Dongshaea marina: one gene and its partner. The protein of the gene in region 1 interacts with the protein of each later gene in a pairwise test. Links are inferred from orthologs where the notes say so. Each region holds a gene or a part of one and is shown on either strand. Other genes may lie near its edges. The genes, in order: accC and ribD.

Region 1 (17,366 bases):
CTATGATCCAGACAACCCGGCGTAGATAATCAAAGGGGGGCCTATTAGCGGCTCCCCAAACCGCACTATCCGGGCCACCGGACTGCTCAAGCCACTTTGCTATCACCGCCCCTCAGATATCTGGCCACAAGTCCCCAACAAAGATAGATCCATATCTTCTTAGCTATAACCCTTCGTTATTTCTAGATAAGTGAATATTCCCCTATGATTTGACGTTCTATTTATGGCGATCATGGAGTCTATGATGCGAACCCTGCTCAAAACTGCTTTTCTGTCACTGGCCCTGCTCGGCAGCTCACAGGTACTGGCACAGCAAGCCACCAGCCCCACTACAGATACCATCAAGGTCGGGATGTCCGGGCGCTACTTTCCCTTCACCTTTGTCAAAGGGGATAAGCTCCAGGGGTTTGAGGTCGACGTGTGGAACGCCATCGGTAAGCGGCTGCACACTAAGGTCCAGTTTGTCACCGCCAACTTCTCAGGGCTTTTTGGCATGCTTGAGGCCGGACACATAGACACGATCGCCAACCAGATCACCATTACCCCGGCTCGCCAGGCAAAATATAACTTCTCAACTCCCTATGTGGAGGATGGGGCTCAGGTGGTGGTTCGTAAGGGCAATACCAGTATCCACGGAATTGATGATCTGGCGGGCAAGAATGTTGCGGTCAATCTTGGCTCTAACTTTGCTCAGCTCCTCAGAGCCCACGACAAGGATGGCAAAATCAAGATCCACACCTATGACTCAGGATTTGAACAGGATGTGGCCCTGGGACGGATGGATGCCTTTGTGATGGATAGAGTGTCATCGGCCCAAGTGATCAAACAATCAGGCCTGCCGCTACAGCTTGCCGGAAAACCCTTTACCCCGATCCATAACGCCCTGCCCTTTGCAAAAAATGCCCGGGGAGAGAAACTGCTCAAAGAGGTGGATCTGGCCCTTGCCGGCATGAGAAAAGATGGCACCTTGAGCAAGATTTCCGAGAAATGGTTTGATGCGGATATCACTCAATCATGAGCGGCTTTGATTTTCACTACAGCCTGGAGCTGGTGCCTATCCTCCTGAAATACCTCGGGGTCACCATGGAGATGGCGCTGATGGGATTCGTGCTGGCCCTGCTGCTATCCATCCTGATGGCGGTGATCCGGGTGTTCCAGATCCCAGTGCTCAACCAGCTGGTGATCCTGTTCATCTCATTTTTCCGGGGAACTCCGCTACTGGTACAGCTGTTTCTATTCTATTACGGCTTACCTCAAGTGTTCCCGATATTTGTCGGGATGGATGCCTTTAGCGCCGCAATCTTAGGCCTGTCACTACACTTTGCAGCCTACATGGCCGAGAGCATCCGCGCCGCGATCCTGGGGATCGACAGGAGCCAGAGCGAGGCTGCCCTGAGTATCGGGATGACCCGTCTGCAAAGTATGCAGAGGATCATCCTGCCCCAGGCTGCCCGGGTCGCGACTCCCTCTTTGATGAATTATTTTATCGATATGATCAAGAGTACCTCGCTGGCTTTTACCCTGGGAGTGGCCGAGATGATGTCCAAGGCTCAGATGGAAGCCTCCTCCAGCTTCAAGTTTTTTGAAAGCTTTGTCGTGGTGGCACTCATTTACTGGTTGGTGGTGATGTTCTTTACCCAGCTGCAACACTTGCTGGAGCGCTATCTTAACCGCGCCTACCAGGCTCACTAATATCAAGGGGGTAAATCACTATGATCCAGGTAAGCAATTTAACCAAGAGCTTCGGCGACAACCGGGTGCTCGATGAAATCAGCTTTGAGGTGCAGCAGGGGGAGATAGTGGTGATTATCGGCCCCTCGGGGACCGGAAAATCCACCCTGCTACGCTGCCTGAATTTCCTGGAGACTCCTGACCAGGGGAAGATCAGCATAGATGATCTCAGCATCGATGCGGCCAAACACAGTAACAAAGAGGTGGTCGCCCTAAGGCGCAAGAGTAGCTTTGTGTTCCAAAATTATGCACTGTTTGCCAACAAAACGGCGCTGCAGAATATCACCGAGGGGCTCATCACGGTTTGGAAGCAATCTAAGACTCAGGCCAAGCAACAGGCGCTGGCGATCTTAAAGGAGATCGGTCTTGAGGATAAAAAAGATCAGTACCCAAGTGCCCTATCGGGAGGTCAGCAGCAGCGGATCGGCATTGGCCGGGCGATGGCGGCACACAGCTCGGTGATCCTGTTTGATGAGCCGACCTCGGCCCTGGATCCCGAGTGGGTCGATGAGGTGCTGGAGCTGATGAAAAAACTGGCCGAACAAAAGCAAACCATGATAGTGGTCACCCACGAGATGCAATTTGCCAGGGAGGTGGCAGACAAGGTGATCTTCATGGAGGGCGGGAAAATTGTCGAGCAGGGCCCACCGGCTGAGCTGTTTAACAAACCTCAGCACCAGCGCACCAAAGCGTTTCTTAGTAAGTTCCTTTAATCGCTCTCAGGTCGAAGGAGAAGATTGTCTCCTTCACCATCCCCTGCCTCATGCCTGTATTGTGAATCTCATATTTCTTCAGGATAGAGTGATCACCCTTGCTCCCGCTCTACTGATTCAGCAGACAAGCCCAAAGACTCCGGCCTGAAACTGAGCATAATCAAAGACCTCTTCATCTATGACTCCAAATAGGAGTATCTTTATTTTCCCATAAATCGGGAAAGTGTTTTCTTGCTTTGCTAGTTAATCAATAAACAGCCCCTGCCTATAATTCACCCATCAGTTTTCAACGCCACCTCAAATCCGGAGTTGGCAAATTATTTTTCAGTTATCAATTTAAGAGGTGAATAATATGAATCAGTCAAATTGGACGGTCGGTGAATATCTGTGGCATCAGGTAAAATCTCTTGGAATCACCAAGGTTCCAGGCATCCCGGGTGATGTGATCCTGCCTTTGATGGACCAGGGATATGAGAGCGGTATTGAGTTTATCGGTTGTGAAAACGAGCAGAACGCCGGTTACATCGGCGATGGTATGGCCCGCCAACACGGTGTTGCAGCCTTCATCACCACCACAGCGGTCGGCAGCCTGAGTGCATTTAATGCGACCGCCTCCAGCGCCGCAGAGAAGGTCGGCGTGATTCATATCTCCGGCGGGCTCCCCTCTCATCTTTACGCGAAGCGGGAGCTGGTGCACCACTCAATTGGCGGCGAGCTGTATAAAAACCGTGAAGCCTTTAAGGTGATCACCAATGGCCGTGCCGAAGTGCTGCTGGATCCTGAAACCGCACCGGACATCATCGACAGCCTGCTGACCTATAGCGCGACCTACAGCGAACCCTGTTTTATCGAGGTGCCCGTTGATATTGGTGCCAAGCCTTGCCGCGCACCTGAGCCCCTGCTATCTGTCGTTGAAACCAGCGATCCTCGCTCTGTGCAGCAGGCAAAATCAGCCCTAACGCAGTTTATTTCAGACAAGCCTAACCGCTTGCTGATCCCGGGTTTCCTACTCAAGCGCCTCAAGCTTGAGAAAGAAGCGCAGCAACTTCTGGATGAAACCGGTCTGCCATTTACCACCCTGCTCACCGATAAGGGGCTGTTCTCTGAGCGCCATCCTCAGTTCTGTGGCACCTATCTAGGCGTAGCCTCAGCAATTGAGTTCCAGGATTTCTTTAACGAGAGCGACCTCTATATCAATTTAGGTTGCTGGCTAACCGATATTCAATCGATCTGTGGCAGTGTTGAGATGCCGGCAGCGAAGACAGTAATCGTGCATGAAAACGCCCTGGAGATCGGTGGTGAGCGTTTTGAAAAGATCCCAATGATCGAGTCGATTAACCTACTGCAACAGGTGCTGGGAGTCAATAATGACAGAACTCATCCACAAGCGGAGCAGATGCAAGCCTATGCAGGTCAGTTTAACCGTCCGATGCAGGAATCACTGAGTGTCGATGGCTTCTTTGAGATGCTCTCTACCGCAATTCAATCGGAAGATCACATAGTGGTTGAGGCAGGAACTGCGCTATTTAGTGGTTGTGGCCTGCTACTGCCTGAGGGGCTAGCTATGATAACGCAGCCTTCTGGGCTTCAATTGGTCAGAGTGCAGGCTCAGCTCTGGGCGCCGCATTAGCCAACCCTGATAAAACTGTGCTGCTGCTGATTGGCGATGGCTCATTGCAGGAGGTACCACAGGTGATCTCCAGCGCCATTCGTCATCAGGCAAACCTCAAGATGCTGGTGTTAAACAACAATGGCTACGAGATTGAGCGGGCGATCTTAGATAACTACCCCTACAACGATATCGCGTCCTGGAACTTCTCTTTGATGCAACGTGCGATGGGAAGCTCACGGGATGGCATCCGGGTTACCAACTATGGCGAGCTGGGCGAGGCTTTCATTGAGATGCGCAAAGACAGAGCATTCCAGCTGATTGAGGTGATGCTGCCTCAGGGAGATGGTGGCAAGGTAATGAAAGAGGTCGGTGAATCACTGCGCTTTGATTAATCCCTGCTCACCGACAGTGACTCAGCTTTTGCCTGATTCACTGTCCTTTCCAAGGTTCCGGTTCATGCTGGGGCCTTTTCTTTCTATTGCTCAACCGCCTTCAAGTAGTAAGCTCTTGCTGATTCAAGCCCAGACCATCCTTAATCTGTGGTCAGGGAAATTCAGCGATGCAGCTCTAGCCGCATTATCCCCCTCCGAGGGATTCGATGATGCTCTCGACCACAACCTTAATCTTAGGCTCAAGGGTTTTGCCCCGGGTATAGATAAGATAGAGCTGGGCATTCTCCTGAAAGGGGCTGATCCGGTAGGACTGCAGAATACGAACCAAAGCCCCGCGCTCTACCTCGGATACCAACAACTGGCGCGGCAGGGCAACGATCCCCCTCCATCTATGGCGACTTGCAGTAAAGAGGGGGCACTGTTAGTGCTAAACCAGGCCGAAGAGAGATCGAGTCGCTCATGGCGATCAGATTCAATATGGGTAAAACGCCAGCAGTCGATCCCCTGGCGAAATCTCTGCTCCAGCAATTTATGCTGAGCCAGATCTGCTGGCTCCTCAATCGACGCCGCTTGTTGCAGGTAGTCGGGGCTTGCGCATAGCCAGTACTCCACGGCTGACAGAGGGCGGGCAATCAAAGAGGAATCGCTGGCAGTTGCCATCCGAACATAGAGATCGTAATCATCGCCATAGGGGTCCAGGTTTTCATCTCCGTAATTCAGGTAGATGCTCAGCTGAGGCCAGCGCTTATTGATATCTGCTAACAAAGGAGCGATCGCGTGGGATCCAAACCATAGGGGGCACTGATCCGAACGGTCCCTCTGACCTGTTGATGGCGCAGCACTATGGACTCACCCAGAGTATCAAGCTGGGTACAGACCTCCTGCCCCTGCTCAAAAACCAGTTTGCCGGTCTCCGTCAGGGATAAACGTCGGGTGTGGCGGATCAGCAGAGGAACCTGTAGCTCCTTTTCCAGTAACTGCACATGACGTGAGATAGAGGAAACGGATGTATCCAGCTTTTCTGCCGCAGCAGAGAAACTTCCAAGCTTAACCACCGCAATAAAATAACGAAGAGAATCAAGGGATTTCAGCATCTTTCTCAATCATGCCGCAACAATTGTGACCCTAATATAGCACTGACAGGATGCTCTGCTCACCCGAAATCCAGCACTCCTCATAGCACTTAAACGCTAGTTACAGCCCTCACCGCGAGGCGTACTGTTACTCCAGACAAAACAAATCCTATGAGTCATGAGGAGTATATGATGAAAACTACCCCTGTAAGAGTTGCGAATGTTTCGGGTTCGATCTTCGACCGTGTAGAGAGTATGAAATCTCTGGTGGATGAGGCTGAGATCGATGCCATTACTGGTGATTGGCCATCAGAGATCAACCTGGCGCGTCTTGCTCAGGAGAAAAAGGCAGACTCAACCAAAGGTTATGAGCTGATTTTTATCGAGTGCCTGAGGCTGGCAATCAAAGAGGTTGCTGAGCGGAAAATAAAAGTTATCAGCAATGCCGGTGGTCTTAACCCACAATCATTGGCCAGTCTGATTAAGCAGATGATTCGTGAAGAGGGATATGAACTATCTGTCGCTTATGTGGAGGGTGATGACATCATGCATCAGCTGAGTGATCTTCAGGAAAAAGGATATGCGTTTAATAATCTGGATAACGGCAAGCCCTTCTCAACCCTTGGTTGCCAACCCATAGCGGCAAATGCTTACCTTGGAGGCTGGGGTATCGTTGAGGCCCTGAACCGGGGAGCAGATATCGTTATTACCGGCCGGGTCACGGATGCAGCCCCGGTGATTGCCGTTGCCGCCTGGTGGCACCGGTGGCAACAAGATGATTTTGATGCATTGGCTGGCTCTCTGGTCGCAGGACACCTCATTGAGTGCAGCAATTATGTTACCGGCGGAAACTTCCCCGGCTTTAAGCAGGCCGGAAAGTTAACCTCTGTTGGTTACCCCATTGCTGAGATCTCCCGGGATGGGACAAGCGTCATCACAAAAGGTGAGCATTCCGATGGCCTGGTCAACAAGGAAACTGTGATTACTCAGTTGGTCTATGAGCTTCAGGGACGCTACTATGTGAACCCGGATGTGACCGCAGTATTGACCGATATACAGATTGAAAGTCAGGGAGATAACCGGGTCGAGGTTTGCGGCATCAAGGGGATCGCGCCACCTAATACAGCGAAGATCGGGATCAGTACCATAGGTGGTTATGCCGCTGAGATGCATTGGTATATGACGGGCCTGGATATCAAGGAGAAAGTCGCTCTCTTCAGGGATCAGGCGATGAAATACCTGGATCAGAGTAGATTTCGCCAGCTACGCTTTGATACCTATGGCTCTGTTGCAGACAACCCAACCAACCAGAACGAGGCAACTGTGCATCTGCGGGTTTTTGCTCAGGCGAATGATAAAGAGACCCTGAGCCCGGAAAACTTCCTGTATGTCCTGCTCAACAACACCATGCAGACCTATCCCGGGGCCACCTGTAACTATGACTTTCGCTTAACCCACCCCGGGAGTTTATTGAATACTGGCCAACTCTGCTGGATATCCATGAATTACGCCACCGGGTGACTCTCGATAGCGGAGAAGTGATCCAGATTGCTCCGGCCCGGCTCACTCAAGAGATCATTCAGGACTCCAGCGACCCGGATGAAGAGTTTGATCCCTCCGGATATGGCGACACCATCGAGGCCCCTCTTGGAAGCATCGTCTTTGCCCGCTCAGGAGATAAATTTACCAACTCGAATGTTGGCTTCTTTGTGCGCCATGCTGACGAGTGGCAGTGGCTGAGAAGCTTCCTGACCATAGAGAAGATCCGCGAGTTACTGGGAGATGATGATATCGGCGGCGTCATTGAGCGGGTCGAATTTGCAAATATCTATGCTGTTCACTTCCTGAATCGTTGTCTGCTTGGAAAGGGAGCCGCGAGCACTGGTTCATATGACTGCCTGGGTAAAAATGTGGCTGAGTATCTGCGTTGTAAGCAGGTACAGATCCCCAAAAAATTCCTCTCAAGAGGAAGGATCTGAACTCATAATGGCTAATCCCCTTACTATGACTTAGCTCGTCTGGATATTTCAGCATCACCGGTGCTCGGTGATGCTAAACCCTGACCCATTGAGATGAATTCAGTAAATAAGGTAGTTTTTCAAAGCAAGCAACAGCATATCTCCAGACTCTATCAACTCTTGCGGTATCAGTTTCTCATATCCATTCTCCACCAGCCTCTGATACAGCGCCTGCCTGCTATGTACCTCAAATTTATCGTAGAGCTGATTTGAAAAAATACTATCCACTGTACTCTTGCTTATGGGTTTTCCTTCAAACTCTGAAATGATCTTAGCAATATCATTACTGGTAAAATTAGCGAGAAAGAAGAAGATGACCTGCTTCTCTCTTCTGGTCAGATTTCGCTCAAGCTCTGGGCGGTTTAATTCGCAGGTATCATCCCTAGCATGTTCAATGCTAACAATATCCCGGTTGATGTTTGCCGATGCATAGTCAAATCCTCTATAGATGATTCCGACGACATTTTCAGTTTCTGGATTGATGATCGGGGATTTAATAATTACCCGAGGTTTGAGTGCATTATTTAACCTGACTATCAGTAGGTGGGTTGTCTCTCTCCTGTGAGCGATGAGAGCCGCATCGTCCCTGAGAATCATATGGCTGGCCCGGGTTCCCCTATAGTTCTTGATATGCTTTTTCCCGATAATCTCACTGGCATCTACATTTAACAGTTCAAGGTAGTGCCTGGAGCAGTACTTATGTAGCAGATTTTTATCTTTGATCCCAACGATTAGCTTAGGTAGTCCATCAGAAATTACCCGGGTCGATTCAATGAATCGATTCAAAAAATCCTGGTCTCTGTTCTCTATCATTTCACTTACCTGCCCGGGATAAGCTCTCCCCTGCCTCACCCGGATATTGACTGACGGTATGCTCCCTCCAAGAGAGGGTGATCCTGGCTCATCTGAAAAAACCCATTAAAAAAGGGCCGTAACGGCCCTTTTATCAGATAGCTGTTGGCTTATTAGAGGCCCAGCTTCTTCTCCAGATAGTGGATGTTAGTCCCACCATGCTGGAAGTTCTCATCGGCCATGATCTCTTTGTGCAATTCAACGTTGCAACGGATACCATCGACCACCAGCTCATCCAGGGCATGGCGCATTCTGGCAATCGCCACATCCCGGTTCTCACCATAGGTGATGAGCTTACCAATCATAGAGTCATAATAGGGAGGAACCGTATAGCCGCTATAGATGTGAGAATCCCAGCGAACCCCCAGACCACCCGGCGCATGGAAGAACTCAATCTTACCCGGAGACGGGATGAAGGTTTCTGGATCTTCAGCGTTGATCCGGCACTCAATAGCATGACCACGAACCTTGATGTCATCCTGGGTGATCGACAAAGGCTGGCCAGCGGCGATCCGCAGCTGCTCTTTCACCAGATCCACTCCGGTGATCAGCTCAGAGACAGGGTGCTCAACCTGGATACGGGTGTTCATCTCGATGAAGAAGAACTCACCATTCTCATACAGGAACTCAAAGGTACCGGCACCACGATAGCCGATCTCCAGACAGGCGCGGCAGCAGCGCTCACCAATCTGGCGGCGCATCTCTTCGGTCACTCCCGGTGCAGGCGCTTCCTCCACCACCTTTTGGTGACGACGCTGCATCGAGCAATCACGCTCCGCCAGGTGGATCGCATTGCCCTGACCATCGGCCAGAACCTGGATCTCAATATGACGTGGATTTTCCAGGAATTTCTCCATGTAAACCATGTCATTACCAAAGGCAGCCTTGGCTTCGGCACGGGTCAGCTCTGCGGAGCTTTGCAGTTCGTCCTCAGAGCGAACAACACGCATGCCGCGACCACCACCACCACCGGAAGCCTTGATGATCACCGGATAACCGATACGCTTGGCGATCGCCTTGTTTTTCTCGGCGTCATCACCGATCGGGCCATCGGATCCGGGAACGCAGGGAACACCGGCCTTACGCATCGCCTCGATGGCCGAGACCTTGTCCCCCATCAGGCGGATGGTGTCGCCACGCGGCCCGATGAAGATAAAACCTGAGTTTTCAACCTGGTCTGCAAAGTCGGCATTTTCAGCCAGGAAGCCATATCCCGGGTGAATCGCAACTGCATCAGTAACCTCTGCGGCAGCAATCAGGGAAGGGATATTCAGATAGGAATCTGTCGCAGCCGCAGGACCGATACAGATAGATTCATCCGCCAGCAGAACGTGCTTAAGATGGCGATCGGCAGTGGAATGAACCGCGACCGTCTTGATCCCAAGCTCTTTACAGGCGCGCAGGATCCGCAGCGCGATCTCGCCGCGGTTGGCAATTACAATTTTATCCAACATGCAGCGGACCCTTACTCAATGATAAACAGAGGCTCATCAAACTCAACCGGCTGACAATCATCAACCAGGATCGCCTTCACGACACCCGCTTTGTCAGCTTCGATCTGGTTCATCATCTTCATCGCTTCAACGATGCACAAGGTATCTCCGACACTGACCTGCTGACCTACTTCAACAAAGGTCTTCGCACCAGGACTTGGAGCACGGTAGAAGGTTCCAACCATAGGTGAGCGCAGCATATGCCCTTCAACGACCGGGGTCTGCTCTTCAACAGATGGTGCAGCCGCTACAGGGGCAGCGGGTGCCGCAGCAACAGTCACAGGTGCAGGAGCCGCAGCAGCAACAGGAGCCATGGCACGGCTGATACGTACGGACTCCTCTCCCTCAGCGATCTCCAGCTCACAGATGCCAGATTCTTCAACCAGTTCAATCAGTTTCTTGATTTTCCTAATATCCATTACGAATTCTCTTTAGCTAATTTAGGTCTGTTTCAGCGAGCCCGTTGCAGATAACGAACTGCAGCTTGCAGTGCAAATTGATAGCCGTCAGCCCCCAGCCCACAAATAACCCCTGAGCAATATCAGAAAGATATGAGTGATGGCGGAAGGGCTCCCGCGCATGAACATTCGACAAATGCACCTCAATAAAAGGAATGTCGACACCGAGTAGTGCATCACGCAACGCAACACTGGTATGAGTAAATGCCGCCGGATTGATAATAATGAAATCCTGCTGTCCCATCGCCTGATGGACACAGTCCAACAGCTCTGCCTCTGCATTTGACTGCAGATGAGACAGAGAGACTCCCAGCTCATCACTGAGGGTCTCCAGCTGACCGACAATCTCATTGAGTGTCTGAGCACCATAGATACCGGGCTCACGCCGCCCCAGAAGGTTTAAATTGGGTCCGTTAAGCAATAAGATTCGATATTTATGGGCCATTGTGCAACCATCCTCGCTAATCATGCAGCTATCTTTAAAAATAAGGCTGACGAGTGATTGTAAACGACTCTGACAGCCAAAAATGTGCTCAAAAGCTCAGTTTTGTTGATTATATCCGTATATCGCAGAATTTGGCAGCACATTCGTTGATTTTTTCATTTTAGTGCTAAATGAAGCTTGATTGGAAGCCGGGGGGAGAGACAGTGCCTTAAGGGTCAAAGAAGAGCTCGAACGGGTTAAACTGGCTGGATTATAACCAAGAAATGGCTAAAGATCTAAGCCCTTTGCCGCTTAAGGAGCCCCTGGCTGGCAAGTGTCACTAATAGCCCCTCCTCCAGCAGGATGGCTACGCAAGAGTCAAAACAGAATATATCTTCATTAATGAATGGATAAGGGGACAGAGCTGATTGCTATGCAGGCTTATATGCATGCAGCAGCGCTGCTTGTTACTTTCTGTACCTCCCTATTGGTGGAATCCGGCTGCGAAAAAGCGCCTCTGAATTTTGGTTGGGAGTCCTGGTCCCCTTTCAATTGCGAACCAGCTCCAGATAGCTCAGTCAGTCACCAGAGATTGGTGGCAAGCAAATTGCAGTAACTCTCTCAATTGATGCGGACTATCGAGGTATCACCGTGAATCAAACTCCTATTGGCCGTCACTCACCTCAAGCCGAAAGCCGTACCCCTCTGTTTGGAGGCGTTCCCGGCCTGAGCCTGGTACAAAAACTGGAAATGCTTGAGCAGCTTGGCTCTCAGGATACCCTGGAGCAGATGTTGCAGCAGTTTGCGCAATGGGTCGGCAACATGTTGCCCATCAGTAGCCTGAGCTACTCCTGCCAGGATCTTGAGATTGAGCTTCTGAATACCTCAGGTACCGTTCATGAACTGGTGCTAAAGCTCCAGGATCCCAAAGGCCTCCCGGTGGGACAGCTTAAATATGGATTTCGCAATAAATTAACTCCCTATCAACAGCGGGTCCTGATGCAACTTCAAAATTTTATCGTCGTTCCCCTGAGGCTCTACCTGAGGCTTGAGAAAGCCAATCTTTCAACTTGGACCCCTGAGCTTATCTCTCCCGGGCATGATAGCGAATTTAACAAGGCACTATCTCAGGCCATTCATCGCAATCAGCGCACCAATCAGGGGTTATGCCTGATGCTGATACAGCTTGATGGGATCGCCAACATTGATAGCGATCTCACGCTATCGACCATAGAGCAGATCCTGACGGAGTTCATTGAACTGATGCTAAAGACGGCCCGCAGAAGCGATCAGCTGTATCAGCTTAGCGAAGACAGATTTGCGCTATTGATGTCTCCGGCCAGCCAGGAGAGCAGCATCAACCTCAGCGAGCGGATCCATAATCAGCTTAGTCATTACCCGACACTCTCCAGGTATCATATTCGCCCGATTATCGGTGCCAGCATCTGGAGCAGCGGCCAGGATGACGAAACTCTTTATCTGCAAGCCGAAGAGGGGCTCAATAGCCTTAAATAACCAGAAAGGGGGATCTTCTTCCCCCCTTTTCTATAGGAGCTGAACCTCCCTGGGGAATCACTGACTATATTTGACGATGATTTTCTCTCTGACTCCCTCCGCCAAAAGCTGATCCAGCGCCTTCTGCAGCTTTTGGATCAGAGGCTCCGGGGTCTCAAGATTCGCCGCGATATAAAAGCCCCCTTGCTCAATCAGGAGAAACGCCTTTTGGATCTGCCCGAAATCGTGGTCGGTTTCGCGCATCTGCAAAATGAACTCGACATCTGCCCCCGGGATCAGATCGACCCGCCCACGAAATAGCTTATCGAGGTTCTGCTGAGACTTTCTCACCGTAAAGAAGTTTATCCCCTCAACCAACCCCTTTGATTCAAGGTATTCCTGGGTCGACCCTCCCTGGATCACACCGAGCCGATATTTTTTGAGATCATCAAACTTCTTGATCCGGATATCCTGCCGACTACTCAGCTTGTAGAGATAGTGCCTTTTCGGAAACAGGGGGCCAATCCAGTGGAATAGCTTTTCACGCTTTTCGGTGCGGCTCGTGGTATAGAGCAGGGTATTAGGGCGCCTGAGAGTTTGCTCATAGGCACCCTTCCAGGTCAGCATCTTTAGTTTGTAGGGGACTTTGGCTCGCTTGAGTGTCGCTTCCACCAGCTCTGTGCCGATCCCGATAATGCGATCGCCCTGACGATAATTATAGGGGCGCCACTCCTCGGTGAGCAGCAGCAGCACAGAATCCGCTGAGTAGGATAACCGGGGAAGCAAGGCCCCGAGAAATCCAAGAATCAGGAGTATGGGATAGTAAGGTCTCAACATAGATTCACTCCCGAACCTTCCCTTTTTACCCTAGGGTAATTGTAGCCTGCCATATCAGGCACATAGAGGCGACGGCCAGCCTCGGGCGCTACAGGCAATCATAGCGGTCAAAATGCTTGATCGAGCTATCCAGGTCCAGCTGCTTCAGCCCCTGGTTAAACGTCGCCAGCAAAGCCTTACTACTCTGTTTAACCTTGGGAAAAATCACCCGATATTCATCGGTATTCATCGGCTTACTGGCATAGCCAAAGAGATCGACCCTTCCCGGAAGATTCTTATGCAAAACATACAGGCCAACACATTTATCCAGAGGAAAAAGGTCAATTTTTCCATCCAGTAATCGCAGGAAATTATCTAAGTTTGTTTGTCGAGCCGAAACCTGGATCATTCCATCTCTTTGAGCCTGATGAAACGCCTCTCCATAGTGATAACCCAGGGTTGTGCCTACCTTCAGCCCTTTCAGATCGGCATAGCTTTGCCACTCAAAATTTTTAGCAGGGCTATCCTTGAGAAAGAAAAAAACGCCCTTACCGATAATGACTGGCTCACTGAACCAGTAATCCTCAGCCCTATCTTCACTCCAGAGCCAACCCGGTGAGCCATCCCAGTGACCCATTTTTACCAGTAACGCTGTTCTCTTCCAGGGAAAGTAACCATATTTGACTTTCACCCCCTGAGTGGCAAAAGCGGAGGTTACTATATGCGATATCAAACCATCATGGGGCAGTGAATCAGAAAGGTAGGGAGGGTACTCACCACTGGCTAAACGCACAGTTCCATCCGCCTGAGCTCCAGGGGCCCAGAGTAGCCCTAAGAAAAAGCCCCCGATCAAAATAGATCTCATCCCTGTGTCCCATATTTTTCAGCCTCATGTTTAGCATAGTTGAGCTGCAAGCCTGCCGGGAACTCCCGACAGAGCCATCAGAAGACCCGCATTCCCCTTATGAATCTCCGCGCCATGATCTCTCCGCAACGCTCGCTCACGGGGATTTAACTCCCTATCTTCGACTCAACTATACAGGTAGCCTTGAAAGAATCTTGATATTTCGAGCTATTGAGGCAGGACGCCGAATCGCGTAGCTCGATGGAGGGACTCATCGCGCGCAGCGAGCCTTTGGTTACTTTGAGCGATACCAAAGTAACTCGACTGCCGGGCGAATACGGCTATATGGCGAAGCCATAAACCAGCTAGCCGCAGGTAGCTATCGTCGATTACCATCCCTGATAATCTCTCCCTGCTTGGTATCCTTACCTCACGTTACGTTACTCCGAGAGTAACTACACCCATGACTATCGCTACATTCGCACCTCCATGTGCAGCATCCGCGGCTGGACTATGTGCCTCTGGTACGAAATAGCAAACCATAGCCCATAAAAAACCCCTCACCGGGTTAGCGGTCAGGGGTTTTAAGCTGCATTGAGTGTCAGCCGACACTCAGCAATTAGCAGTAGCCAAATCCGGTAAAGCGCTTATAACGCTGATCCAGCAATTGCTCTGTGGTCAGCGGACGCAGCTCATCGAGATCGTGCAGCAGCTGATTACGCAGACGATTTGCCATCTGCTCCTGATCACGGTGGGCACCACCCATAGGCTCTTCAATCACCGCATCGATAAGACCCAGCTCCTTGAGACGAGGCGCAGTGATCCCCATCGCCTCGGCGGCCTGGGAAGCCTTCTCGGCGTTTTTCCACAGGATAGAGGCACAACCCTCAGGAGAGATCACCGAGTAAGTTGAGTACTGCAACATGTTAACCCGGTCACCCACACCGATCGCCAAAGCTCCGCCTGAGCCACCCTCACCGATCACGGTACAGATCACAGGAACCTTAAGACGTGCCATCACCTTAAGATTCTGAGCAATCGCTTCACTCTGACCGCGCTCTTCGGCGCCGATACCCGGGTAGGCTCCCGGAGTATCGATGAAGGTGATGATTGGCATATTGAAACGCTCGGCCATCTCCATCAGGCGTAGCGCCTTGCGATAGCCTTCGGGTGCAGGCATACCGAAATTACGGCTGATCTTCTCCTTGGTGGTCCGGCCCTTCTGCTGGCCGATCACCATCACGGGGCGTCCCTCAAGACGCGCAATGCCGCCGACAATCGCCTTGTCGTCTGCGTAGGCACGATCGCCCGCCAGCTCATCAAAATCGGTGAAGATCTGCTGGATGTAGTCCAGGGTATAGGGGCGCTCCGGATGGCGTGCCAGCTGGGAAATCTGCCAGGCTCCGAGATTGCTGAACAATTTCTTGGTCAGCTCATCACGCTTTTGCTCCAGCTTAGCGATCTCCTCATGCAGATCGATTTCCAGGGTTTGTCCGTCGCTGACATGCTTCAGCTCTTCGATCTGAGCCTGCAGCTCAGCAATCGGTTGTTCAAAATCTAAAAAGTTCAGACCCATAACGATGCCTGTACCTCACTAGTCAAAAATCAGTTTCACCCTGTCGGCTCCCAACAGGACGCGTAAATTGTCGATCAACTCATCGGTCGGAGTGATCCGCCATTCGGCGCCAAATCTCAGATTGGCTCTGGCAATTTCGGTCTGATAGCCAACATCTAATGCACAGACCCCACCGCGCTGAGGCTCCAGGACCTCGCGCAGCCGATACAGCAGCGGCTCATCAAGCCGCCGGCTATCCAGTTCTATCCGCAATGCACGGGCGTATTTCTCTCGAGCTTCGACCACATCCATCACTTCGCGGGCACTCATTTTAATGCCGCCGGAAAAATCGTCAAAGCTTACTTGCCCGCTGATCACCAAAATGCGATCTTTTTGCAACATTGGCTCGTAACGCTCGAGTGTATCTGAAAATAGCGTCACGTCCAGTCGACCGGAGCGATCGTCCAGGGTAAGTATCCCCATGCGACTCCCGCGCTTGGTCATCATGACTCGGCATGATAACACCAGTCCGGCCACTGTGCTGATTTTATCACGACCTCCGGGCTGGATCTCGGACAGCCTGGCGGTGGTATATCGCTTGAGCTCACTTAAATATTGATTGATCGGATGCCCGGTCAGATAGAGCCCCAGGGTGTCGCGCTCCCCCTCCAACCAAGTCTGCTCCGGCCAGGGAGCAATATTGGCAAAAGCCCGTTCGATCGCCTCCGGCTCCTCGGTAAGCACGCCAAACATGTCGGTCTGACCAAAGCTGCGGGCATGGTTATGTTGAGCCGCCGCCTGCATCGCCTCATCCAGGGTTGCCCGCAAAGCAGCCCGGTGCGGACCCAGCTGATCCATAGCCCCGGATAAGATCAGCTTCTCCAGCACCCGCTTATTGATCTTCTTAAGATCGACCCGACTACAGAAATCGAACAGATCCTTGAAGGGGCCATCCTGCTCACGGGCTTCGATGATTGCTTCAATGGGCCCCTCACCGACGCCCTTGACCGCACCTATGCCGTACACGATCGCCCCCTCATCATTGACGGTGAAGCGATACTGGCCACAGTTGAGATCCGGCGGGATCAGTTTAAGCCCCATCCGGTGACACTCATCCACCAGGCCCACCACCTTCTCGGTGTTATCCATATCGGCGGTCATTACCGCCGCCATGAACTCGGCCGGATAATGGGTCTTGAGCCACAGGGTGTGGTAAGAGACCAGGGCATAGGCGGCCGAGTGCGACTTGTTAAATCCATATCCGGCAAATTTCTCTACCAGATCGAAGATCTTCATCGCCAGTTCGCCATCAACCCCCTGGCTCACCGCTCCCTCTTCAAACACCGCCCGCTGCTTAGCCATCTCCTCGGGTTTTTTCTTACCCATGGCTCGTCGCAGCATGTCCGCGCCACCCAGGGTGTAGCCTGCCAGCACCTGGGCGATTTGCATCACCTGCTCCTGATAGAGGATAACGCCATAGGTGGGATCAAGAATCGGCTGCAATGAGGGATGCTGGTACTGCTCATCCGGGTAGGAAATAGCCTCGCGCCCGTGCTTACGGTCGATGAAGTTATCCACCATCCCCGATTGCAGAGGCCCGGGACGAAACAGTGCCACCAAAGCGATCATATCCTCGAAGCAGTCCGGCTGCAGGCGCTTGATAAGATCCTTCATTCCACGGGATTCCAGCTGGAATACCGCGGTGGTTTCATAGCGTTTGAGCAGGGCAAATGAGGCGGGATCGGTGAGCGGAATCGCGGCAATATCGACTGGCGGTTTTCCCTGAGCTTCAAGGCGCGGGTTGATCATCCCAAGGGCCCAGTCGATGATAGTCAGGGTTCGCAGCCCCAGGAAGTCAAACTTAACCAGACCGGCAGTTTCAACATCATTC
Region 2 (11,207 bases), 2.8 Mb from region 1 along the record:
TTTCGGCGCTCTGATGGTTTCAAAACCGCTCTCCTAATCTCTTATAACTCTGTGAGCACATTAATCATTTCAAGTGCGCAGAGCGCGGCTTCAGCTCCCTTATTGCCTGCTTTCGTCCCTGCACGCTCAATCGCCTGCTCAATATTTTCAGTGGTCAGTACACCAAAAGCGATAGGTACATCATGCTGCAAAGAGACCTGGGCTACCCCCTTGGTACACTCACCGGCTACATATTCAAAATGAGCCGTACCACCCCGGATCACGCAACCCAGTGCAACCACGGCATCAAACTTGCCTGAGGCTGCCAGGCGCTTGCTGGCCAGTGGGATCTCAAATGCTCCAGGCACATAGATCACTGTGATGTTGCTCTCTGCCACCTGTCCCTGACGTTTCAGCGCATCAACGGCTCCTTCCAGCAGGCTCTCATTGATGAAACTATTAAAACGCGCCACCACAATCGCAATCTTTGCATTGGGTGCAGGGATCTGCCCTTCAATCACTTTCATGGAACGTCCTACCATGCATTAAAAAATTCGCATCATTCTAGCACAACCGAACCGTGACAGAAGAACTCAATCACAGAAAAAGCGTTTATCTGAGCGCTTTATCTAAGCGCTTGTGGTGCCGAGAGAAACTCGACGATCTCAAGGCCAAAGCCAGACAACGCATGATACGGGGTTTGGGCTCCCATCAGGCGCATTCGGGAAACACCAAGCTGCTTTAAGATTTGCGAGCCAGCACCAATCAATCGTGAACCATCGCGGGTTGGCTGACAGGACTGGGCACTCTCCTGTAACTCATGCAGTTGCTCAAGCTGTTGCTCCAGCTGATCGCCACTAACAACTCCTTTAAGCAGAACCAGGACCCCTCCCTGCTCAGCAAGGTAGCGTAGTGAGTTATCCAGGGTCCAGCCATGGGTTGAGTGAGTATCTCTCGCCAGCAGATCCGTCAGGGGATCATGCAGATGCACCCGGACCCGGGTCGGCTGATCTTGGCAAGGCTCCCCGCCAGCTCTTAAAGCCAGGTGCAGCTGCTGATCGACCGTATCCCGGAAGGTAAAAAGCTCAAACTCACCATAGCGGGTTTGCAGGCTCTGGCAGGAGATCTGCTCTATGGTGCTCTCGGTGCGGATCCTGTATTCAATGAGATCGGCAACGGTCCCAAGCTTTAGCTTGTGCTCCTTGGCAAACTGCTCCAGATCGGCGCGCCGCGCCATGCTGCCATCCTCATTGAGGATCTCGACAATCACAGCGGCAGGTTCAAATCCGGCCATACGGGCCAGATCGCATCCTGCCTCTGTGTGGCCGGCCCGATTCAATACCCCGCCATTACGGGCCATCAGCGGAAAGATATGCCCCGGCTGCACCAGGTCCCGGGGCTTTGCATCGGGTGAAACGGCGGCCTGCACCGTCCGCGCCCGATCCGCCGCCGAAATACCTGTGGTGACCCCGGTTGCCGCCTCAATGGACAGGGTAAAATTGGTGGCATAGGGTGAACGGTTGCGATCCACCATTAGCGGGAGTTTAAGCTGTTCACAACGAGCCTGTGTCAAGGTCAGGCAAATGAGCCCCCGTCCATAACGGGCCATAAAATTAATATGCTCGGCGGTGACCTTCTCGGCCGCCATGATGAGATCGCCTTCATTTTCCCTGTCCTCATCATCCATCAGGATCACCATCTCACCCCGGGCTATCGCCTGGATAATGGTTTGTGTATCACTCAATCCCATGCTCTCTCCTAAGCTGAATATCCAGAACTACCAGCCATGTTTAATCCTAACTCAGCGCATAAACCCATTTTTCATCAATAGCTGCTCCAGCCCCTCACCCTTTGACGAGCTCTCGCCTCTTAATGTGGGGTCAAATAAACGTTCGAGATAGCGCGCCAGCAGATCGACTTCGAGGTTGATTTTACCTCCCGCCTGCCAGCTATCTATGCTGGTTTGCTCCAGGGTATGGGGGACTATGGTCAGCAAAAACTGCTCGGCCCGCACATCATTGACCGTCAGGCTAACCCCATCGACCGTTACCGAGCCTTTCTCGGCGATGTAGCGCGCCAGCTCCCGGGGAGCCTTCATCCAAAACTCGATCGCGCGCCCATGCTGCTTGCGACTCACCACCTCGGCCACCCCATCTACATGCCCACTGACCAGGTGTCCGCCGAGACGGGTCGACAAAGTCAGAGCCTTCTCAAGATTCACCGATTGGTTCGGCCTATAGTGAGCAAAGCCGGTGCGGCGAATTGTCTCCCCCGAAACATCGGCCTCAAATCCATGATCCAACAACCGCACCACGGTAAGGCACACACCGTTGGTCGCTATGCTGTCTCCCAGCTTCACATCACTGAGATCCAGGGCTGCAGTATCAATCTGCACAGAGTAATCACTGCCTTTTTTATGGATGGCCCGAAGCTGGCCCACCGCTTCTATGATTCCGGTAAACATATTTTAGTTGGTTTCGCTGTTAGTTTAATGTCGGGACCAATCTGCTCGATTGAGGTAAATTCAAGTTCAGGAAGCTGGCTCATTGAGGTGTAATCTGGCAGCTGCGCCATGCCACGAGCTTGATCGCCCATCAGCTTGGGAGCAAGATAAACCACCAGCTCATCCACCAGCTGCTGCTCCAGTAAGGCACCGGCTAAACCCGCTCCCGCTTCAACCCACACAGAGTTTATCTGCTGCTCACCAAGATAGCGCATCAAAGAAGAAAGACAGATTTTCCCTGAGTCGGTAACCGGCAGGGCCAGCTCTTGCACCTGAGAGCCGAACCCTCCCTGCGTATTACGCCGGGCAAGCCACACCTCTCCCGGCTTTTGCAGCAAAGATTGCTCAGGGGTGATCCGGTTTTGAGAGTCGATGATGATCCGCTGCGGTTGACGAAGGGGAAGATCAGGATACCCCTGTGCCAGGATCTTTGATTGCTCAGGACGCACATTTAAAGAGGCATCATCCCGGATCACGGTTTGTGCCGTGGAGAGAATAGCGCAGCTCCTGGCGCGGTGTAGCTGCACATCGGATCGCGCCTCTGGCGAGGTGATCCATTGGCTCTCACCGTTACTCAGGGCGGTGCGCCCATCTAAGGTCGCCGCCATCTTAACGGTAACATAGGGTAAACCACAGAACATCCGCTTGTTAAACCCGGGGTTAAGTACTCGCGCCTCAAGCTCCAACAGCCCCTGTTCAACCTGAATGCCGGCTTGCTGCAGCATGCGAATGCCACCACCGGACACCTCGGGATTAATATCTCCCTGGGCGATCACCACCCGGGCAATGCCCGCTTCAATCAACGCCTTGGCACAGGGGGGTGTGCGTCCATAGTGGGAACAGGGCTCCAGGGTCACATAGGCAGTAGCGCCACGCGCCCTATCACCAGCCATCGCCAACGCATGAACCTCGGCGTGAGGCTCACCGGCCTTAAGGTGGGCTCCCTCCCCCAATATTTTGTCATTATCTGCAATCACACAACCCACGATGGGGTTCGGGGTGGTGGTAAATTCGCCGCGCCTGGCTAATTCAATGGCGCGTGCCATCAGCTTCTCATCCAGTCCACTGAACACTATTACTTCTCCAGCTTGGCGATCTCTTGCTCAAACTCCCGAAGATCCTTAAAGGAGCGATACACAGAGGCAAATCGTACATAGGCAACCTTATCAAGTTGCTTAAGCTCTTCCATCACCAGATTCCCCACATAAGAGGATTCTACCTCCCGCTCACCGGTGGCACGTAACGCAGACATGATCCGGTTTAACCCCTGCTCTATGTCATCGGCACTCACCGGGCGCTTTTCCAGGGCTCGCTGGATCCCACTGCGGAGCTTCTCTTCATGAAAGGGTTCACGATTGCCATTACTCTTGACCACCTTGGGCATCACCAGCTCGGCGGTTTCAAAGGTGGTAAAGCGTTCGTGACAATGTAAGCACTCTCTGCGGCGCCGAACCTGATGGCCATCGGCAACCAGACGAGAGTCAATTACCTTGGTGTCATGGGCATGACAAAAAGGGCAATGCATGCGGCCTCCGCTGATTTAGTTCGCAAAAGGTGAGTGTACCAAGATAACTCCCAAGATGCCCGACTCAAGGGCACATTCGCTCCCGGAATCAGGAGATATGCGTAAAGTTATTAAGACTCTCACTCCGGAGCCCGCTACCAGATATCTTGCTGTGGATAACCTAAACCCTAACTAAATTCAATTTCCAACAATCTAGAAATATAAATATTCCTATTTTATAGTGGTCAGCATGAGACTTCCTTCATCACTTTTTTGACTCAGGAGCAACCAGAATGTCCGAGATCACCATCTACCACAACCCGGAGTGCGGAACCTCTCGTAACACCCTGGCGATGATCCGCAATAGCGGTGAACAGCCTACCATCATTCATTACCTGCAAACCCCTCCCTGCCGGGAAAGGCTCCTGTCACTCATCAATGCCATGGGAATCACACCAGGAGAGCTGCTACGGCAAAAAGGGACCCCCTACCAGGAGCTGGGATTGGATAACACTGAGCTCAGTGACGAGACAATAATTGACTCTATGCTGGAGCATCCAATCCTGATCAATCGCCCTATCGTTGTCACTCCCCTGGGGACGAGGCTGTGTCGCCCTTCAGAGAAGGTGCTGGATATTTTACCCAATCCCCAGCAAACAGCTTTCTCAAAAGAGGATGGCGAGGTTGTTATCTCGACATCAAATAAGAGCTAAAGCTTTTCATTAAAGCAAGCTCGGTTCGCCGACACTACCCCAGAGACAAACCTGAGCCTTATGTGGCGAACCAGTTACGGCAGAAAGCAACGACAAGTCGGCGCAACGCGTCGCAAGCACCCAAACTATAAGAGATTATCAGGGAGGATAATCGCCACTCATGTGCCAGAGTAGAGGACAGTTTTACCTCTGTTAAATAAAACTGTCCTCAAAGCAGATAAAACCTCATCACTCTATACTCAAAGAAGCATCATGAGATAAGCGATAGAGTTCAACCCTTATGCGGGCATCATTCCTCAGGACGGCTCTGTTTGGGCTTTTACTTGGCTTTAGCCAGCAAATATATGCAACTCAGGTGGTCACAGTCACTGATGCAGAGTGGCCACCCCTGAACTCTGTTCACCTCAAGGGGGATGGAATTGCCCCACAGATTGTGCGTGCCGCATTTGCCCACTCGGGTATCACCGCAAAATTTCACCATCTCAAAACCTGGAAAGAGGCATTTGAGACAGCCAAACAGGGCCAATACGATAGCTCCATCGGCTATGTTTATAACGAGGAGCGAGCCAAGTATTTTCTCTACAGCGATCCTGTCTTTACCTCCAATGTCTACTGGTTCTATCTCAAAGATAATCCCAAGGCGCCCTTTGAGTGGGACAAGCTTCAACAGCATCAGGGATTGGTGATCGGTGCCACCCGCGGATACTGGTATGGCCCCGAGTATGGAAAGATGCTCAAAGATGAAAGAATCAATATAGTTCTGGAAGACTCAGATAATATCAATTTTCAAAAGCTGCTTGATGGAAAGATCGATCTCTTTCCGATCAACCAGTGCGTCGGTTTTTTCCTGCTGAAATCCAGGTTTAAGCAGGCAGTACACCAGATCAGTAATTCCCCCCACCCCCTCTCAGTGAAAGAGCACTTTCTGATTGTCAGCAAGCGCATTCCAAATGCTGAGCAGGTGGTTGCTAAATTTAATGAGGGACTCAAACAATACAAGGCTGAGAAATCGTCAAAACTCAGGATCCGTTGCTACGAGTCCATCAGGTAATATGAACCACAATGTTGCTCACTCCCCGAGGCATCCAGCTTGCAAGCTCTTTGCTTCCCCCTCTTTTCATCTGATCAATCTAACTTTGGTTGCCAACCAGCGACAGTCTTGCAGAAGAGCCCGAGACATTTCCCAAAATAGCACCACCGTCTCAGCAATCAGGATAAGCCAGTGCTATAGTCCCCTATACTCAGGGGAGAGCTTAGGGAGATGAGCAATGCAAACGAGTCTCAAAAAGAGAATTTCACTATCCCTTCTTCTGGGAGCCACACTGTGCCTTCTGTTATCAAGTCTCCCGGCCCGGGCAACCGAAAAGCTGCTGCGCTTTAGCATTCCTCCCCGTGGAAACCCTCCCTATCTGATCGTCCATAAAGAGGGTCTCCCCACTGGGATCATCTGGGATATCCTATCAAGAGTGGCAAAACAGCAAGGTTACCGGCTTGTCCCTGTGAAGACTCCACGCAAACGAGTCGATCAATCGATGCGATTTGGCCAGCTGGATGCCACTGCCCGAGCGATGGAGTGGACTCCTGACCCCGAGCAGTTCATTTTCAGTGAGCCTATGTTCAAAGCACGAGATGTGATTTTCTCCCCGATTCAGAGACCACTTCAGTTTAGCTCCCCTAAAGATTTGATCGGCAAGAAGTTGCGTGCCCAACTTGGCTACCATTACCCGAAGCTGGCTCCCTATTTCAACACGCACCAGATCTTACGCATGGATGACATGGACAGCTATCAGCAGCTCAGAAAGCTACTATTGGCTCCTTATCGGTTTGATGGTGCCATCGTCAATGAATGGGTGGGGCGCTGGCTTATTCGCCGACATCAATGGCAAGGCTATTTTGCGATCTCCAAACAGGATGTGGGCGATGTGGACTATCGACTGATGTTCAACAAGAAATGGCTGTCTTTTGTTGATGCGTTCAATCGGGAGCTGACCAAGATGAAGAAAAATGGTCAGCTACAAGAGATCGTCCAAAGCTACCAATAGTCTCGGGTAACATGGATAGGCTCTCATGATAAAGAGCCAGGGCGACAGCTTGTAGCTAAGGGTTTAGTCCAGAGATCAGCAACCTAACTCAAACTCCGGCGAATCGGGGTGCATCTGTCACTATACTTATCTCAAGGCCTCTTCATCAAGGTAGGATAAAGATGCATCTACTATTCGCTACCCTACTCATGTGCCTGAGTCACTTCGCTTTCGCTAGCCAGGTGGTCAACATCGCCAATGCCGAGTGGCCCCCTGGAACTCGGAGTCTCTCGAAGGTGGCGGCATATCCCCACAGATAACCACAGCCGTTCTGGCAAGCCAGGGGATCACCGCACATTATCACTTTCTGCCCAACTGGGAGCAGGCATTCGAGGATGCCAAGCAAGGTGAATACCAGGCAACCATCAGCTGGAGTTATAGTGAGGAGAGAGCCAAATACTTCTATTACAGTGATCCGGCTTTTACCACCAGCGTCTACTGGTTTTATCTCAAAGATAATCCCAAGGCCCCTTTAACTGGGAGAGGCTCGCCACAAAACAAGAGCTCACCATAGGAGCCACCCAAGGCTACTGGTATGGTCCGGAATATGAAGAGGTCAAAAAGAACCCGAGGGTCAAAATCATTACCGCAAATACTGATATGGAAAACCTGCACAAGCTGTTCGAGGGTAAAATCGATCTATTCCCCATCAACCAATGTGTGGGCTTCTTTCTCATCAGAAATCATTTTCGCCAGCAGCTAAGAGATACCGGCAACTCTCCCCACCCCCTGTCGGTCAAGGAGCACTACTTTCTGGTTAGTAAAGAGGTGTCTGGCGCACAGGAGCTGATCAATAGCTTTAATACGGGGCTCAGGCTCTATAAAGAGAAGGATGCTTCGCGACGGGTGACCCGTTGCTTTAAAAAGATAAACAGAGCCGTCAGTAATGAAGGGTAATCCCCGCCGTCTGAAGCAGCGGGGACAAAGGAGATTAACGGTTATTGCTGTATACAGGGTAGTCCCGGCACAGCTGTAGAACCTTCTGCTTGGTTTGCTCAATCACCGCCGGATCCTTGATCCCATCGAGCACATCACAGATCCAACCGGCCAATAGCTTCGCCTGCTCCACACCCAGTCCACGACGGGTGATTGCAGGGGTGCCGATGCGGATCCCCGAAGTCACAAAGGGCGACTCGGGATCGTTCGGTACCGAGTTTTTATTCACCGTGATGTTGGCCTGACCCAGGGCAGCATCCGCTTCCTTACCCGTGATCCCCTTGCCCACCAGGCTCAGCAAAAACAGGTGATTTTCGGTGCCACCGGAGACAATGTCATAGCCGCGCTGCTGAATGACCTCTGCCATCGCCTTGGCATTATCCACCACCTGCTGCTGATAAGCCTTAAACTCAGGGCTCATCGCCTCTTTAAAGGCCACCGCCTTGGCAGCGATCACATGCATCAGGGGGCCACCCTGAGAGCCGGGGAAAACGGCCGAGTCGAATTTCTTATAGAATTTCTCATCACCATTAGAGGCCAGGATCAAACCTCCACGTGGGCCAGCCAGGGTCTTATGGGTTGTGGTGGTCACCACATGGGCATGAGGAAGTGGATTGGGATAGAGACCCGCGGCAATCAGACCTGCGACATGGGCCATATCCACCATCAGGTAGGCTCCCACCTCATCGGCAATTGCGCGAAAACGTGCCCAGTCCACCAGGCCGGAGTAGGCCGAGAAGCCGCCAATGATCATTTTAGGCTGATGCTCACGCGCCAGGCGTGCCACCTCGTCATAGTCGATGAGCCCCTGCTCATCAATTCCATAGGTGACGGCGTTATAGATCTTTCCGGAAAAGCTCACCGGTGAGCCGTGAGTCAGGTGCCCACCATCGGACAGGCTCATTCCAAGCACGGTATCACCCGGCTGAAGCAGCGCCATGTAAACCGCAGCATTGGCCTGAGAGCCTGAGTGTGGTTGAACATTCACATAATCTGCACCAAACAGCGCCTTGGCTCGCTCAATCGCCAAAGCCTCTGCTTTATCAACATATTCACAACCACCATAGTAGCGACGGGCCGGATATCCCTCGGCATACTTGTTGGTTAACTGGGAGCCCTGAACCTCCATCACCTGTGGACTGGTGTAGTTTTCTGAGGCAATCAACTCAATATGCTGCTCCTGACGGTCGTTTTCGGCCGAAATAGCAGCCCACAGCTCGGGATCATAATCTGCGATCGGGGTGTGATCTAACATCCATATCTCCTAGTTAATGGTTGGCCCCAGGGAGAGGGGGACAGGATTGTTGAGCCCCGATGTTACAACATTGTTTTATTCCAGAAAACCTGAGTTATCAATTTATAACGCGACTGCTTTTTTAGGATCAAAAAAGCCAGCCCGCTGGGCTGGCTTGATTCAATCCAGACAGAAGCGGATCAGAATTTAAGCTCGGGGTGAAGTTGTTGCGCTTTTTTCTTGAGCTGCTCAGGTGTCTCCTGGTGCTCGGGATCCAGCACTACACAGTTGATGGCGCACACACTGACACAGGTCGGCTTATCATAAAAGCCCACACACTCAGTGCAGCGATCCGGGTCGATTTCATAGATCTCTTCACCAAAGGTGATCGCCTGATTTGGACACTCCGGCTCGCACATATCACAATTGATACACTCTTTGGTGATTTGATAAGCCATCTCAGCTCCCCTGCTTATGCGGATTGCGAGTATCTTGCCCCTCGTCGAGGTTACGCATCAACAGGCCAAACTCACTGTTGCTAAGCCCCGCAGGCTTCTCAATATACACTGTATGTCCGTTGCCGGGAGCAACCTCGACAGACTCACCCTTGCGATTGATGATCTGTGACAGGACCAACTGATAGTTGCCCTGCGGGGTCATCAGCTCGATGCTGTTGCCAAGCTCAAAGCGGTTCTTCACCGCGATCTCCAGCATCCCATCCTTTTCACCGGTCACCTCGCCCACAAACTGCTGCTTATCGGATACTGAGTAACCATACTCATAGTTCTGCATATCACTATGCACATGGCGGCGGAAGAAGCCCTCGGTATAGCCCCGGCTGGCAAGGTTGTCCAGGGTCCCCAGCAGAGCCGGATCAAACGGCTTACCGGCACAGGCATCATCGATCGCCTTGCGATAGACCTGGGCGGTGCGGGCGCAGTAATAGAAAGACTTGGTCCGCCCCTCGATCTTCAGGGAGTGCACCCCAAGCTCGGTCAGGCGTGCCACGTGCTCAATCGCCCGCAGATCCTTGGAGTTCATGATATAGGTGCCATGTTCATCTTCGAAGGCACTCATCATCTCGCCGGGGCGATTTTTCTCTTCCAGCAGCACCACATCATCGCTCGGAGCTCCGATACCAAGGGTCGGATCCACCTTCTGCACCGCGACAATCTGCCCCGCCTCATCCTCTTTGGCTTCATGCACATTGTAGGACCAGCGGCAGGCGTTGGTGCAGGTTCCCTGATTGGGATCGCGCTTGTTGATATAACCAGACAGCAGGCAACGCCCGGAGTAGGCCATACACAAGGCACCATGAACAAAGACTTCCAGCTCCATCTTCGGACACTTCTCACGGATCTCGGCAATCTCTTCGATTGAGAGCTCACGGGACAGGATCACCCGCTCAACACCCTGGGTCTCCCAGAACTTAACCGTCGCCCAGTTGACCGCATTGGCCTGCACCGACAGGTGGATTGGCATATTCGGGAAGTTTTCCCGCACCAGCATGATGAGACCAGGATCGGACATGATCAGTGCATCCGGCCCCATCTCGACCACAGGCTTAAGATCGCGAATGAAGGTCTTAAGCTTGGCGTTGTGGGCTGGATATTCACCACCACATAGAACTTTTTACCCAGAGCATGAGCTTCATCAATCCCAAGCTTCAGGTTCTCGTGGTTAAATTCGTTGTTGCGCACCCGCAGGCTATAACGTGGCTGGCCCGCATAAACGGCATCGGCACCATAGGCAAAGGCATAGCGCATATTCTTCAGCGTTCCCGCCGGAGAGAGTAATTCTGGTTTGAGCATAGTGTGTTTCTTTTCTGATGACAGGTCAGGCGATACCACCTGATGGTATCGAAGGCGCGATTCTACTGGCTTATGCACCACCATGCAATCGCTGGCTGTATATAATACAAGCAGCGACAGGGTTCCCGTGCACACCCGGGACAAAGCCATGTCGCCAAAAGTGCCGATACAAGAGTTTTGCGCATCCCCCTGACACTGATACTATGGCTGCTCTCATTGAATGGTTTGACGCAAGCCCCTAAGGAAACTGCATCCATGAAGAAAAAAGTTCTCACACTGGCGATGATCGCTCTGGGCGCCTCGGCTCTGAGTGCCTGCTCTCCGGCAAAAGACAGCAACACCGCGACTGCAACCCGTAGCGACGAGCAGATCGGCCAGATCGCGGCACAATACATCATCGATCATCCGGAAGTGCTGATCAAAGCGAGCCAGAAACTGCAGCAGCA

The links.
Region 2: the proteins of accC (region 1) and ribD interact in binary tests that used the Escherichia coli proteins (3 or more experiments, as listed by UniProt). The link is inferred for Dongshaea marina from one-to-one orthologs.

The regions. Positions count from the first base shown.
Region 1 is NZ_CP028897.1:3,960,787-3,978,152, forward strand. Bases 7,676-10,537 are described here. They hold accC (acetyl-CoA carboxylase biotin carboxylase subunit), read right to left. Parts: upstream 9,846-10,537; coding sequence 8,505-9,845; downstream 7,676-8,504. Other genes in these bases: DB847_RS18565 (helix-turn-helix transcriptional regulator), read right to left, coding at 7,676-8,391; accB (acetyl-CoA carboxylase biotin carboxyl carrier protein), read right to left, coding at 9,857-10,303. Outside these bases: DB847_RS18515 (ribonuclease T2 family protein), read left to right, coding at 1-25; DB847_RS18520 (amino acid ABC transporter substrate-binding protein), read left to right, coding at 233-1,018; DB847_RS18525 (amino acid ABC transporter permease), read left to right, coding at 1,015-1,692; DB847_RS18530 (amino acid ABC transporter ATP-binding protein), read left to right, coding at 1,713-2,444; DB847_RS18535 (thiamine pyrophosphate-binding protein), read left to right, coding at 2,797-4,074; DB847_RS18540 (thiamine pyrophosphate-dependent enzyme), read left to right, coding at 4,059-4,448; DB847_RS24535 (hypothetical protein), read right to left, coding at 4,633-4,776; DB847_RS18545 (LysR substrate-binding domain-containing protein), read right to left, coding at 4,788-5,213; DB847_RS18550 (LysR family transcriptional regulator), read right to left, coding at 5,207-5,542; DB847_RS18555 (acyclic terpene utilization AtuA family protein), read left to right, coding at 5,714-7,042; DB847_RS18560 (AtuA-related protein), read left to right, coding at 7,039-7,500; more of DB847_RS18565, read right to left, coding at 7,600-7,675; DB847_RS18590 (diguanylate cyclase domain-containing protein), read left to right, coding at 11,418-12,281; DB847_RS18595 (substrate-binding periplasmic protein), read right to left, coding at 12,339-13,097; DB847_RS18600 (substrate-binding periplasmic protein), read right to left, coding at 13,186-13,941; accA (acetyl-CoA carboxylase carboxyl transferase subunit alpha), read right to left, coding at 14,540-15,496; dnaE (DNA polymerase III subunit alpha), read right to left, coding at 15,515-17,366. UniProt on the Escherichia coli protein: This protein is a component of the acetyl coenzyme A carboxylase complex; first, biotin carboxylase catalyzes the carboxylation of the carrier protein and then the transcarboxylase transfers the carboxyl group to form malonyl-CoA.
Region 2 is NZ_CP028897.1:1,124,257-1,135,463, reverse strand. The notes cover bases 1,491-4,409. They hold ribD (bifunctional diaminohydroxyphosphoribosylaminopyrimidine deaminase/5-amino-6-(5-phosphoribosylamino)uracil reductase RibD), read right to left. Parts: upstream 3,556-4,409; coding sequence 2,425-3,555; downstream 1,491-2,424. Other genes in these bases: arsC (arsenate reductase (glutaredoxin)), read left to right, coding at 4,280-4,409; nrdR (transcriptional regulator NrdR), read right to left, coding at 3,558-4,007; DB847_RS05640 (riboflavin synthase), read right to left, coding at 1,781-2,443; ribBA (bifunctional 3,4-dihydroxy-2-butanone-4-phosphate synthase/GTP cyclohydrolase II), read right to left, coding at 1,491-1,729. Also shown: transcription antitermination factor NusB, read right to left, coding at 1-23; ribH (6,7-dimethyl-8-ribityllumazine synthase), read right to left, coding at 42-506; more of ribBA, read right to left, coding at 605-1,490; more of arsC, read left to right, coding at 4,410-4,699; DB847_RS05620 (substrate-binding periplasmic protein), read left to right, coding at 4,980-5,750; DB847_RS05615 (substrate-binding periplasmic protein), read left to right, coding at 5,968-6,741; DB847_RS05610 (transporter substrate-binding domain-containing protein), read left to right, coding at 6,986-7,294; DB847_RS05605 (type 2 periplasmic-binding domain-containing protein), read left to right, coding at 7,381-7,677; glyA (serine hydroxymethyltransferase), read right to left, coding at 7,712-8,971; DB847_RS05595 (YfhL family 4Fe-4S dicluster ferredoxin), read right to left, coding at 9,151-9,408; DB847_RS05585 (DsbA family protein), read left to right, coding at 11,017-11,207. UniProt on the Escherichia coli protein: Converts 2,5-diamino-6-(ribosylamino)-4(3h)-pyrimidinone 5'-phosphate into 5-amino-6-(ribosylamino)-2,4(1h,3h)-pyrimidinedione 5'-phosphate.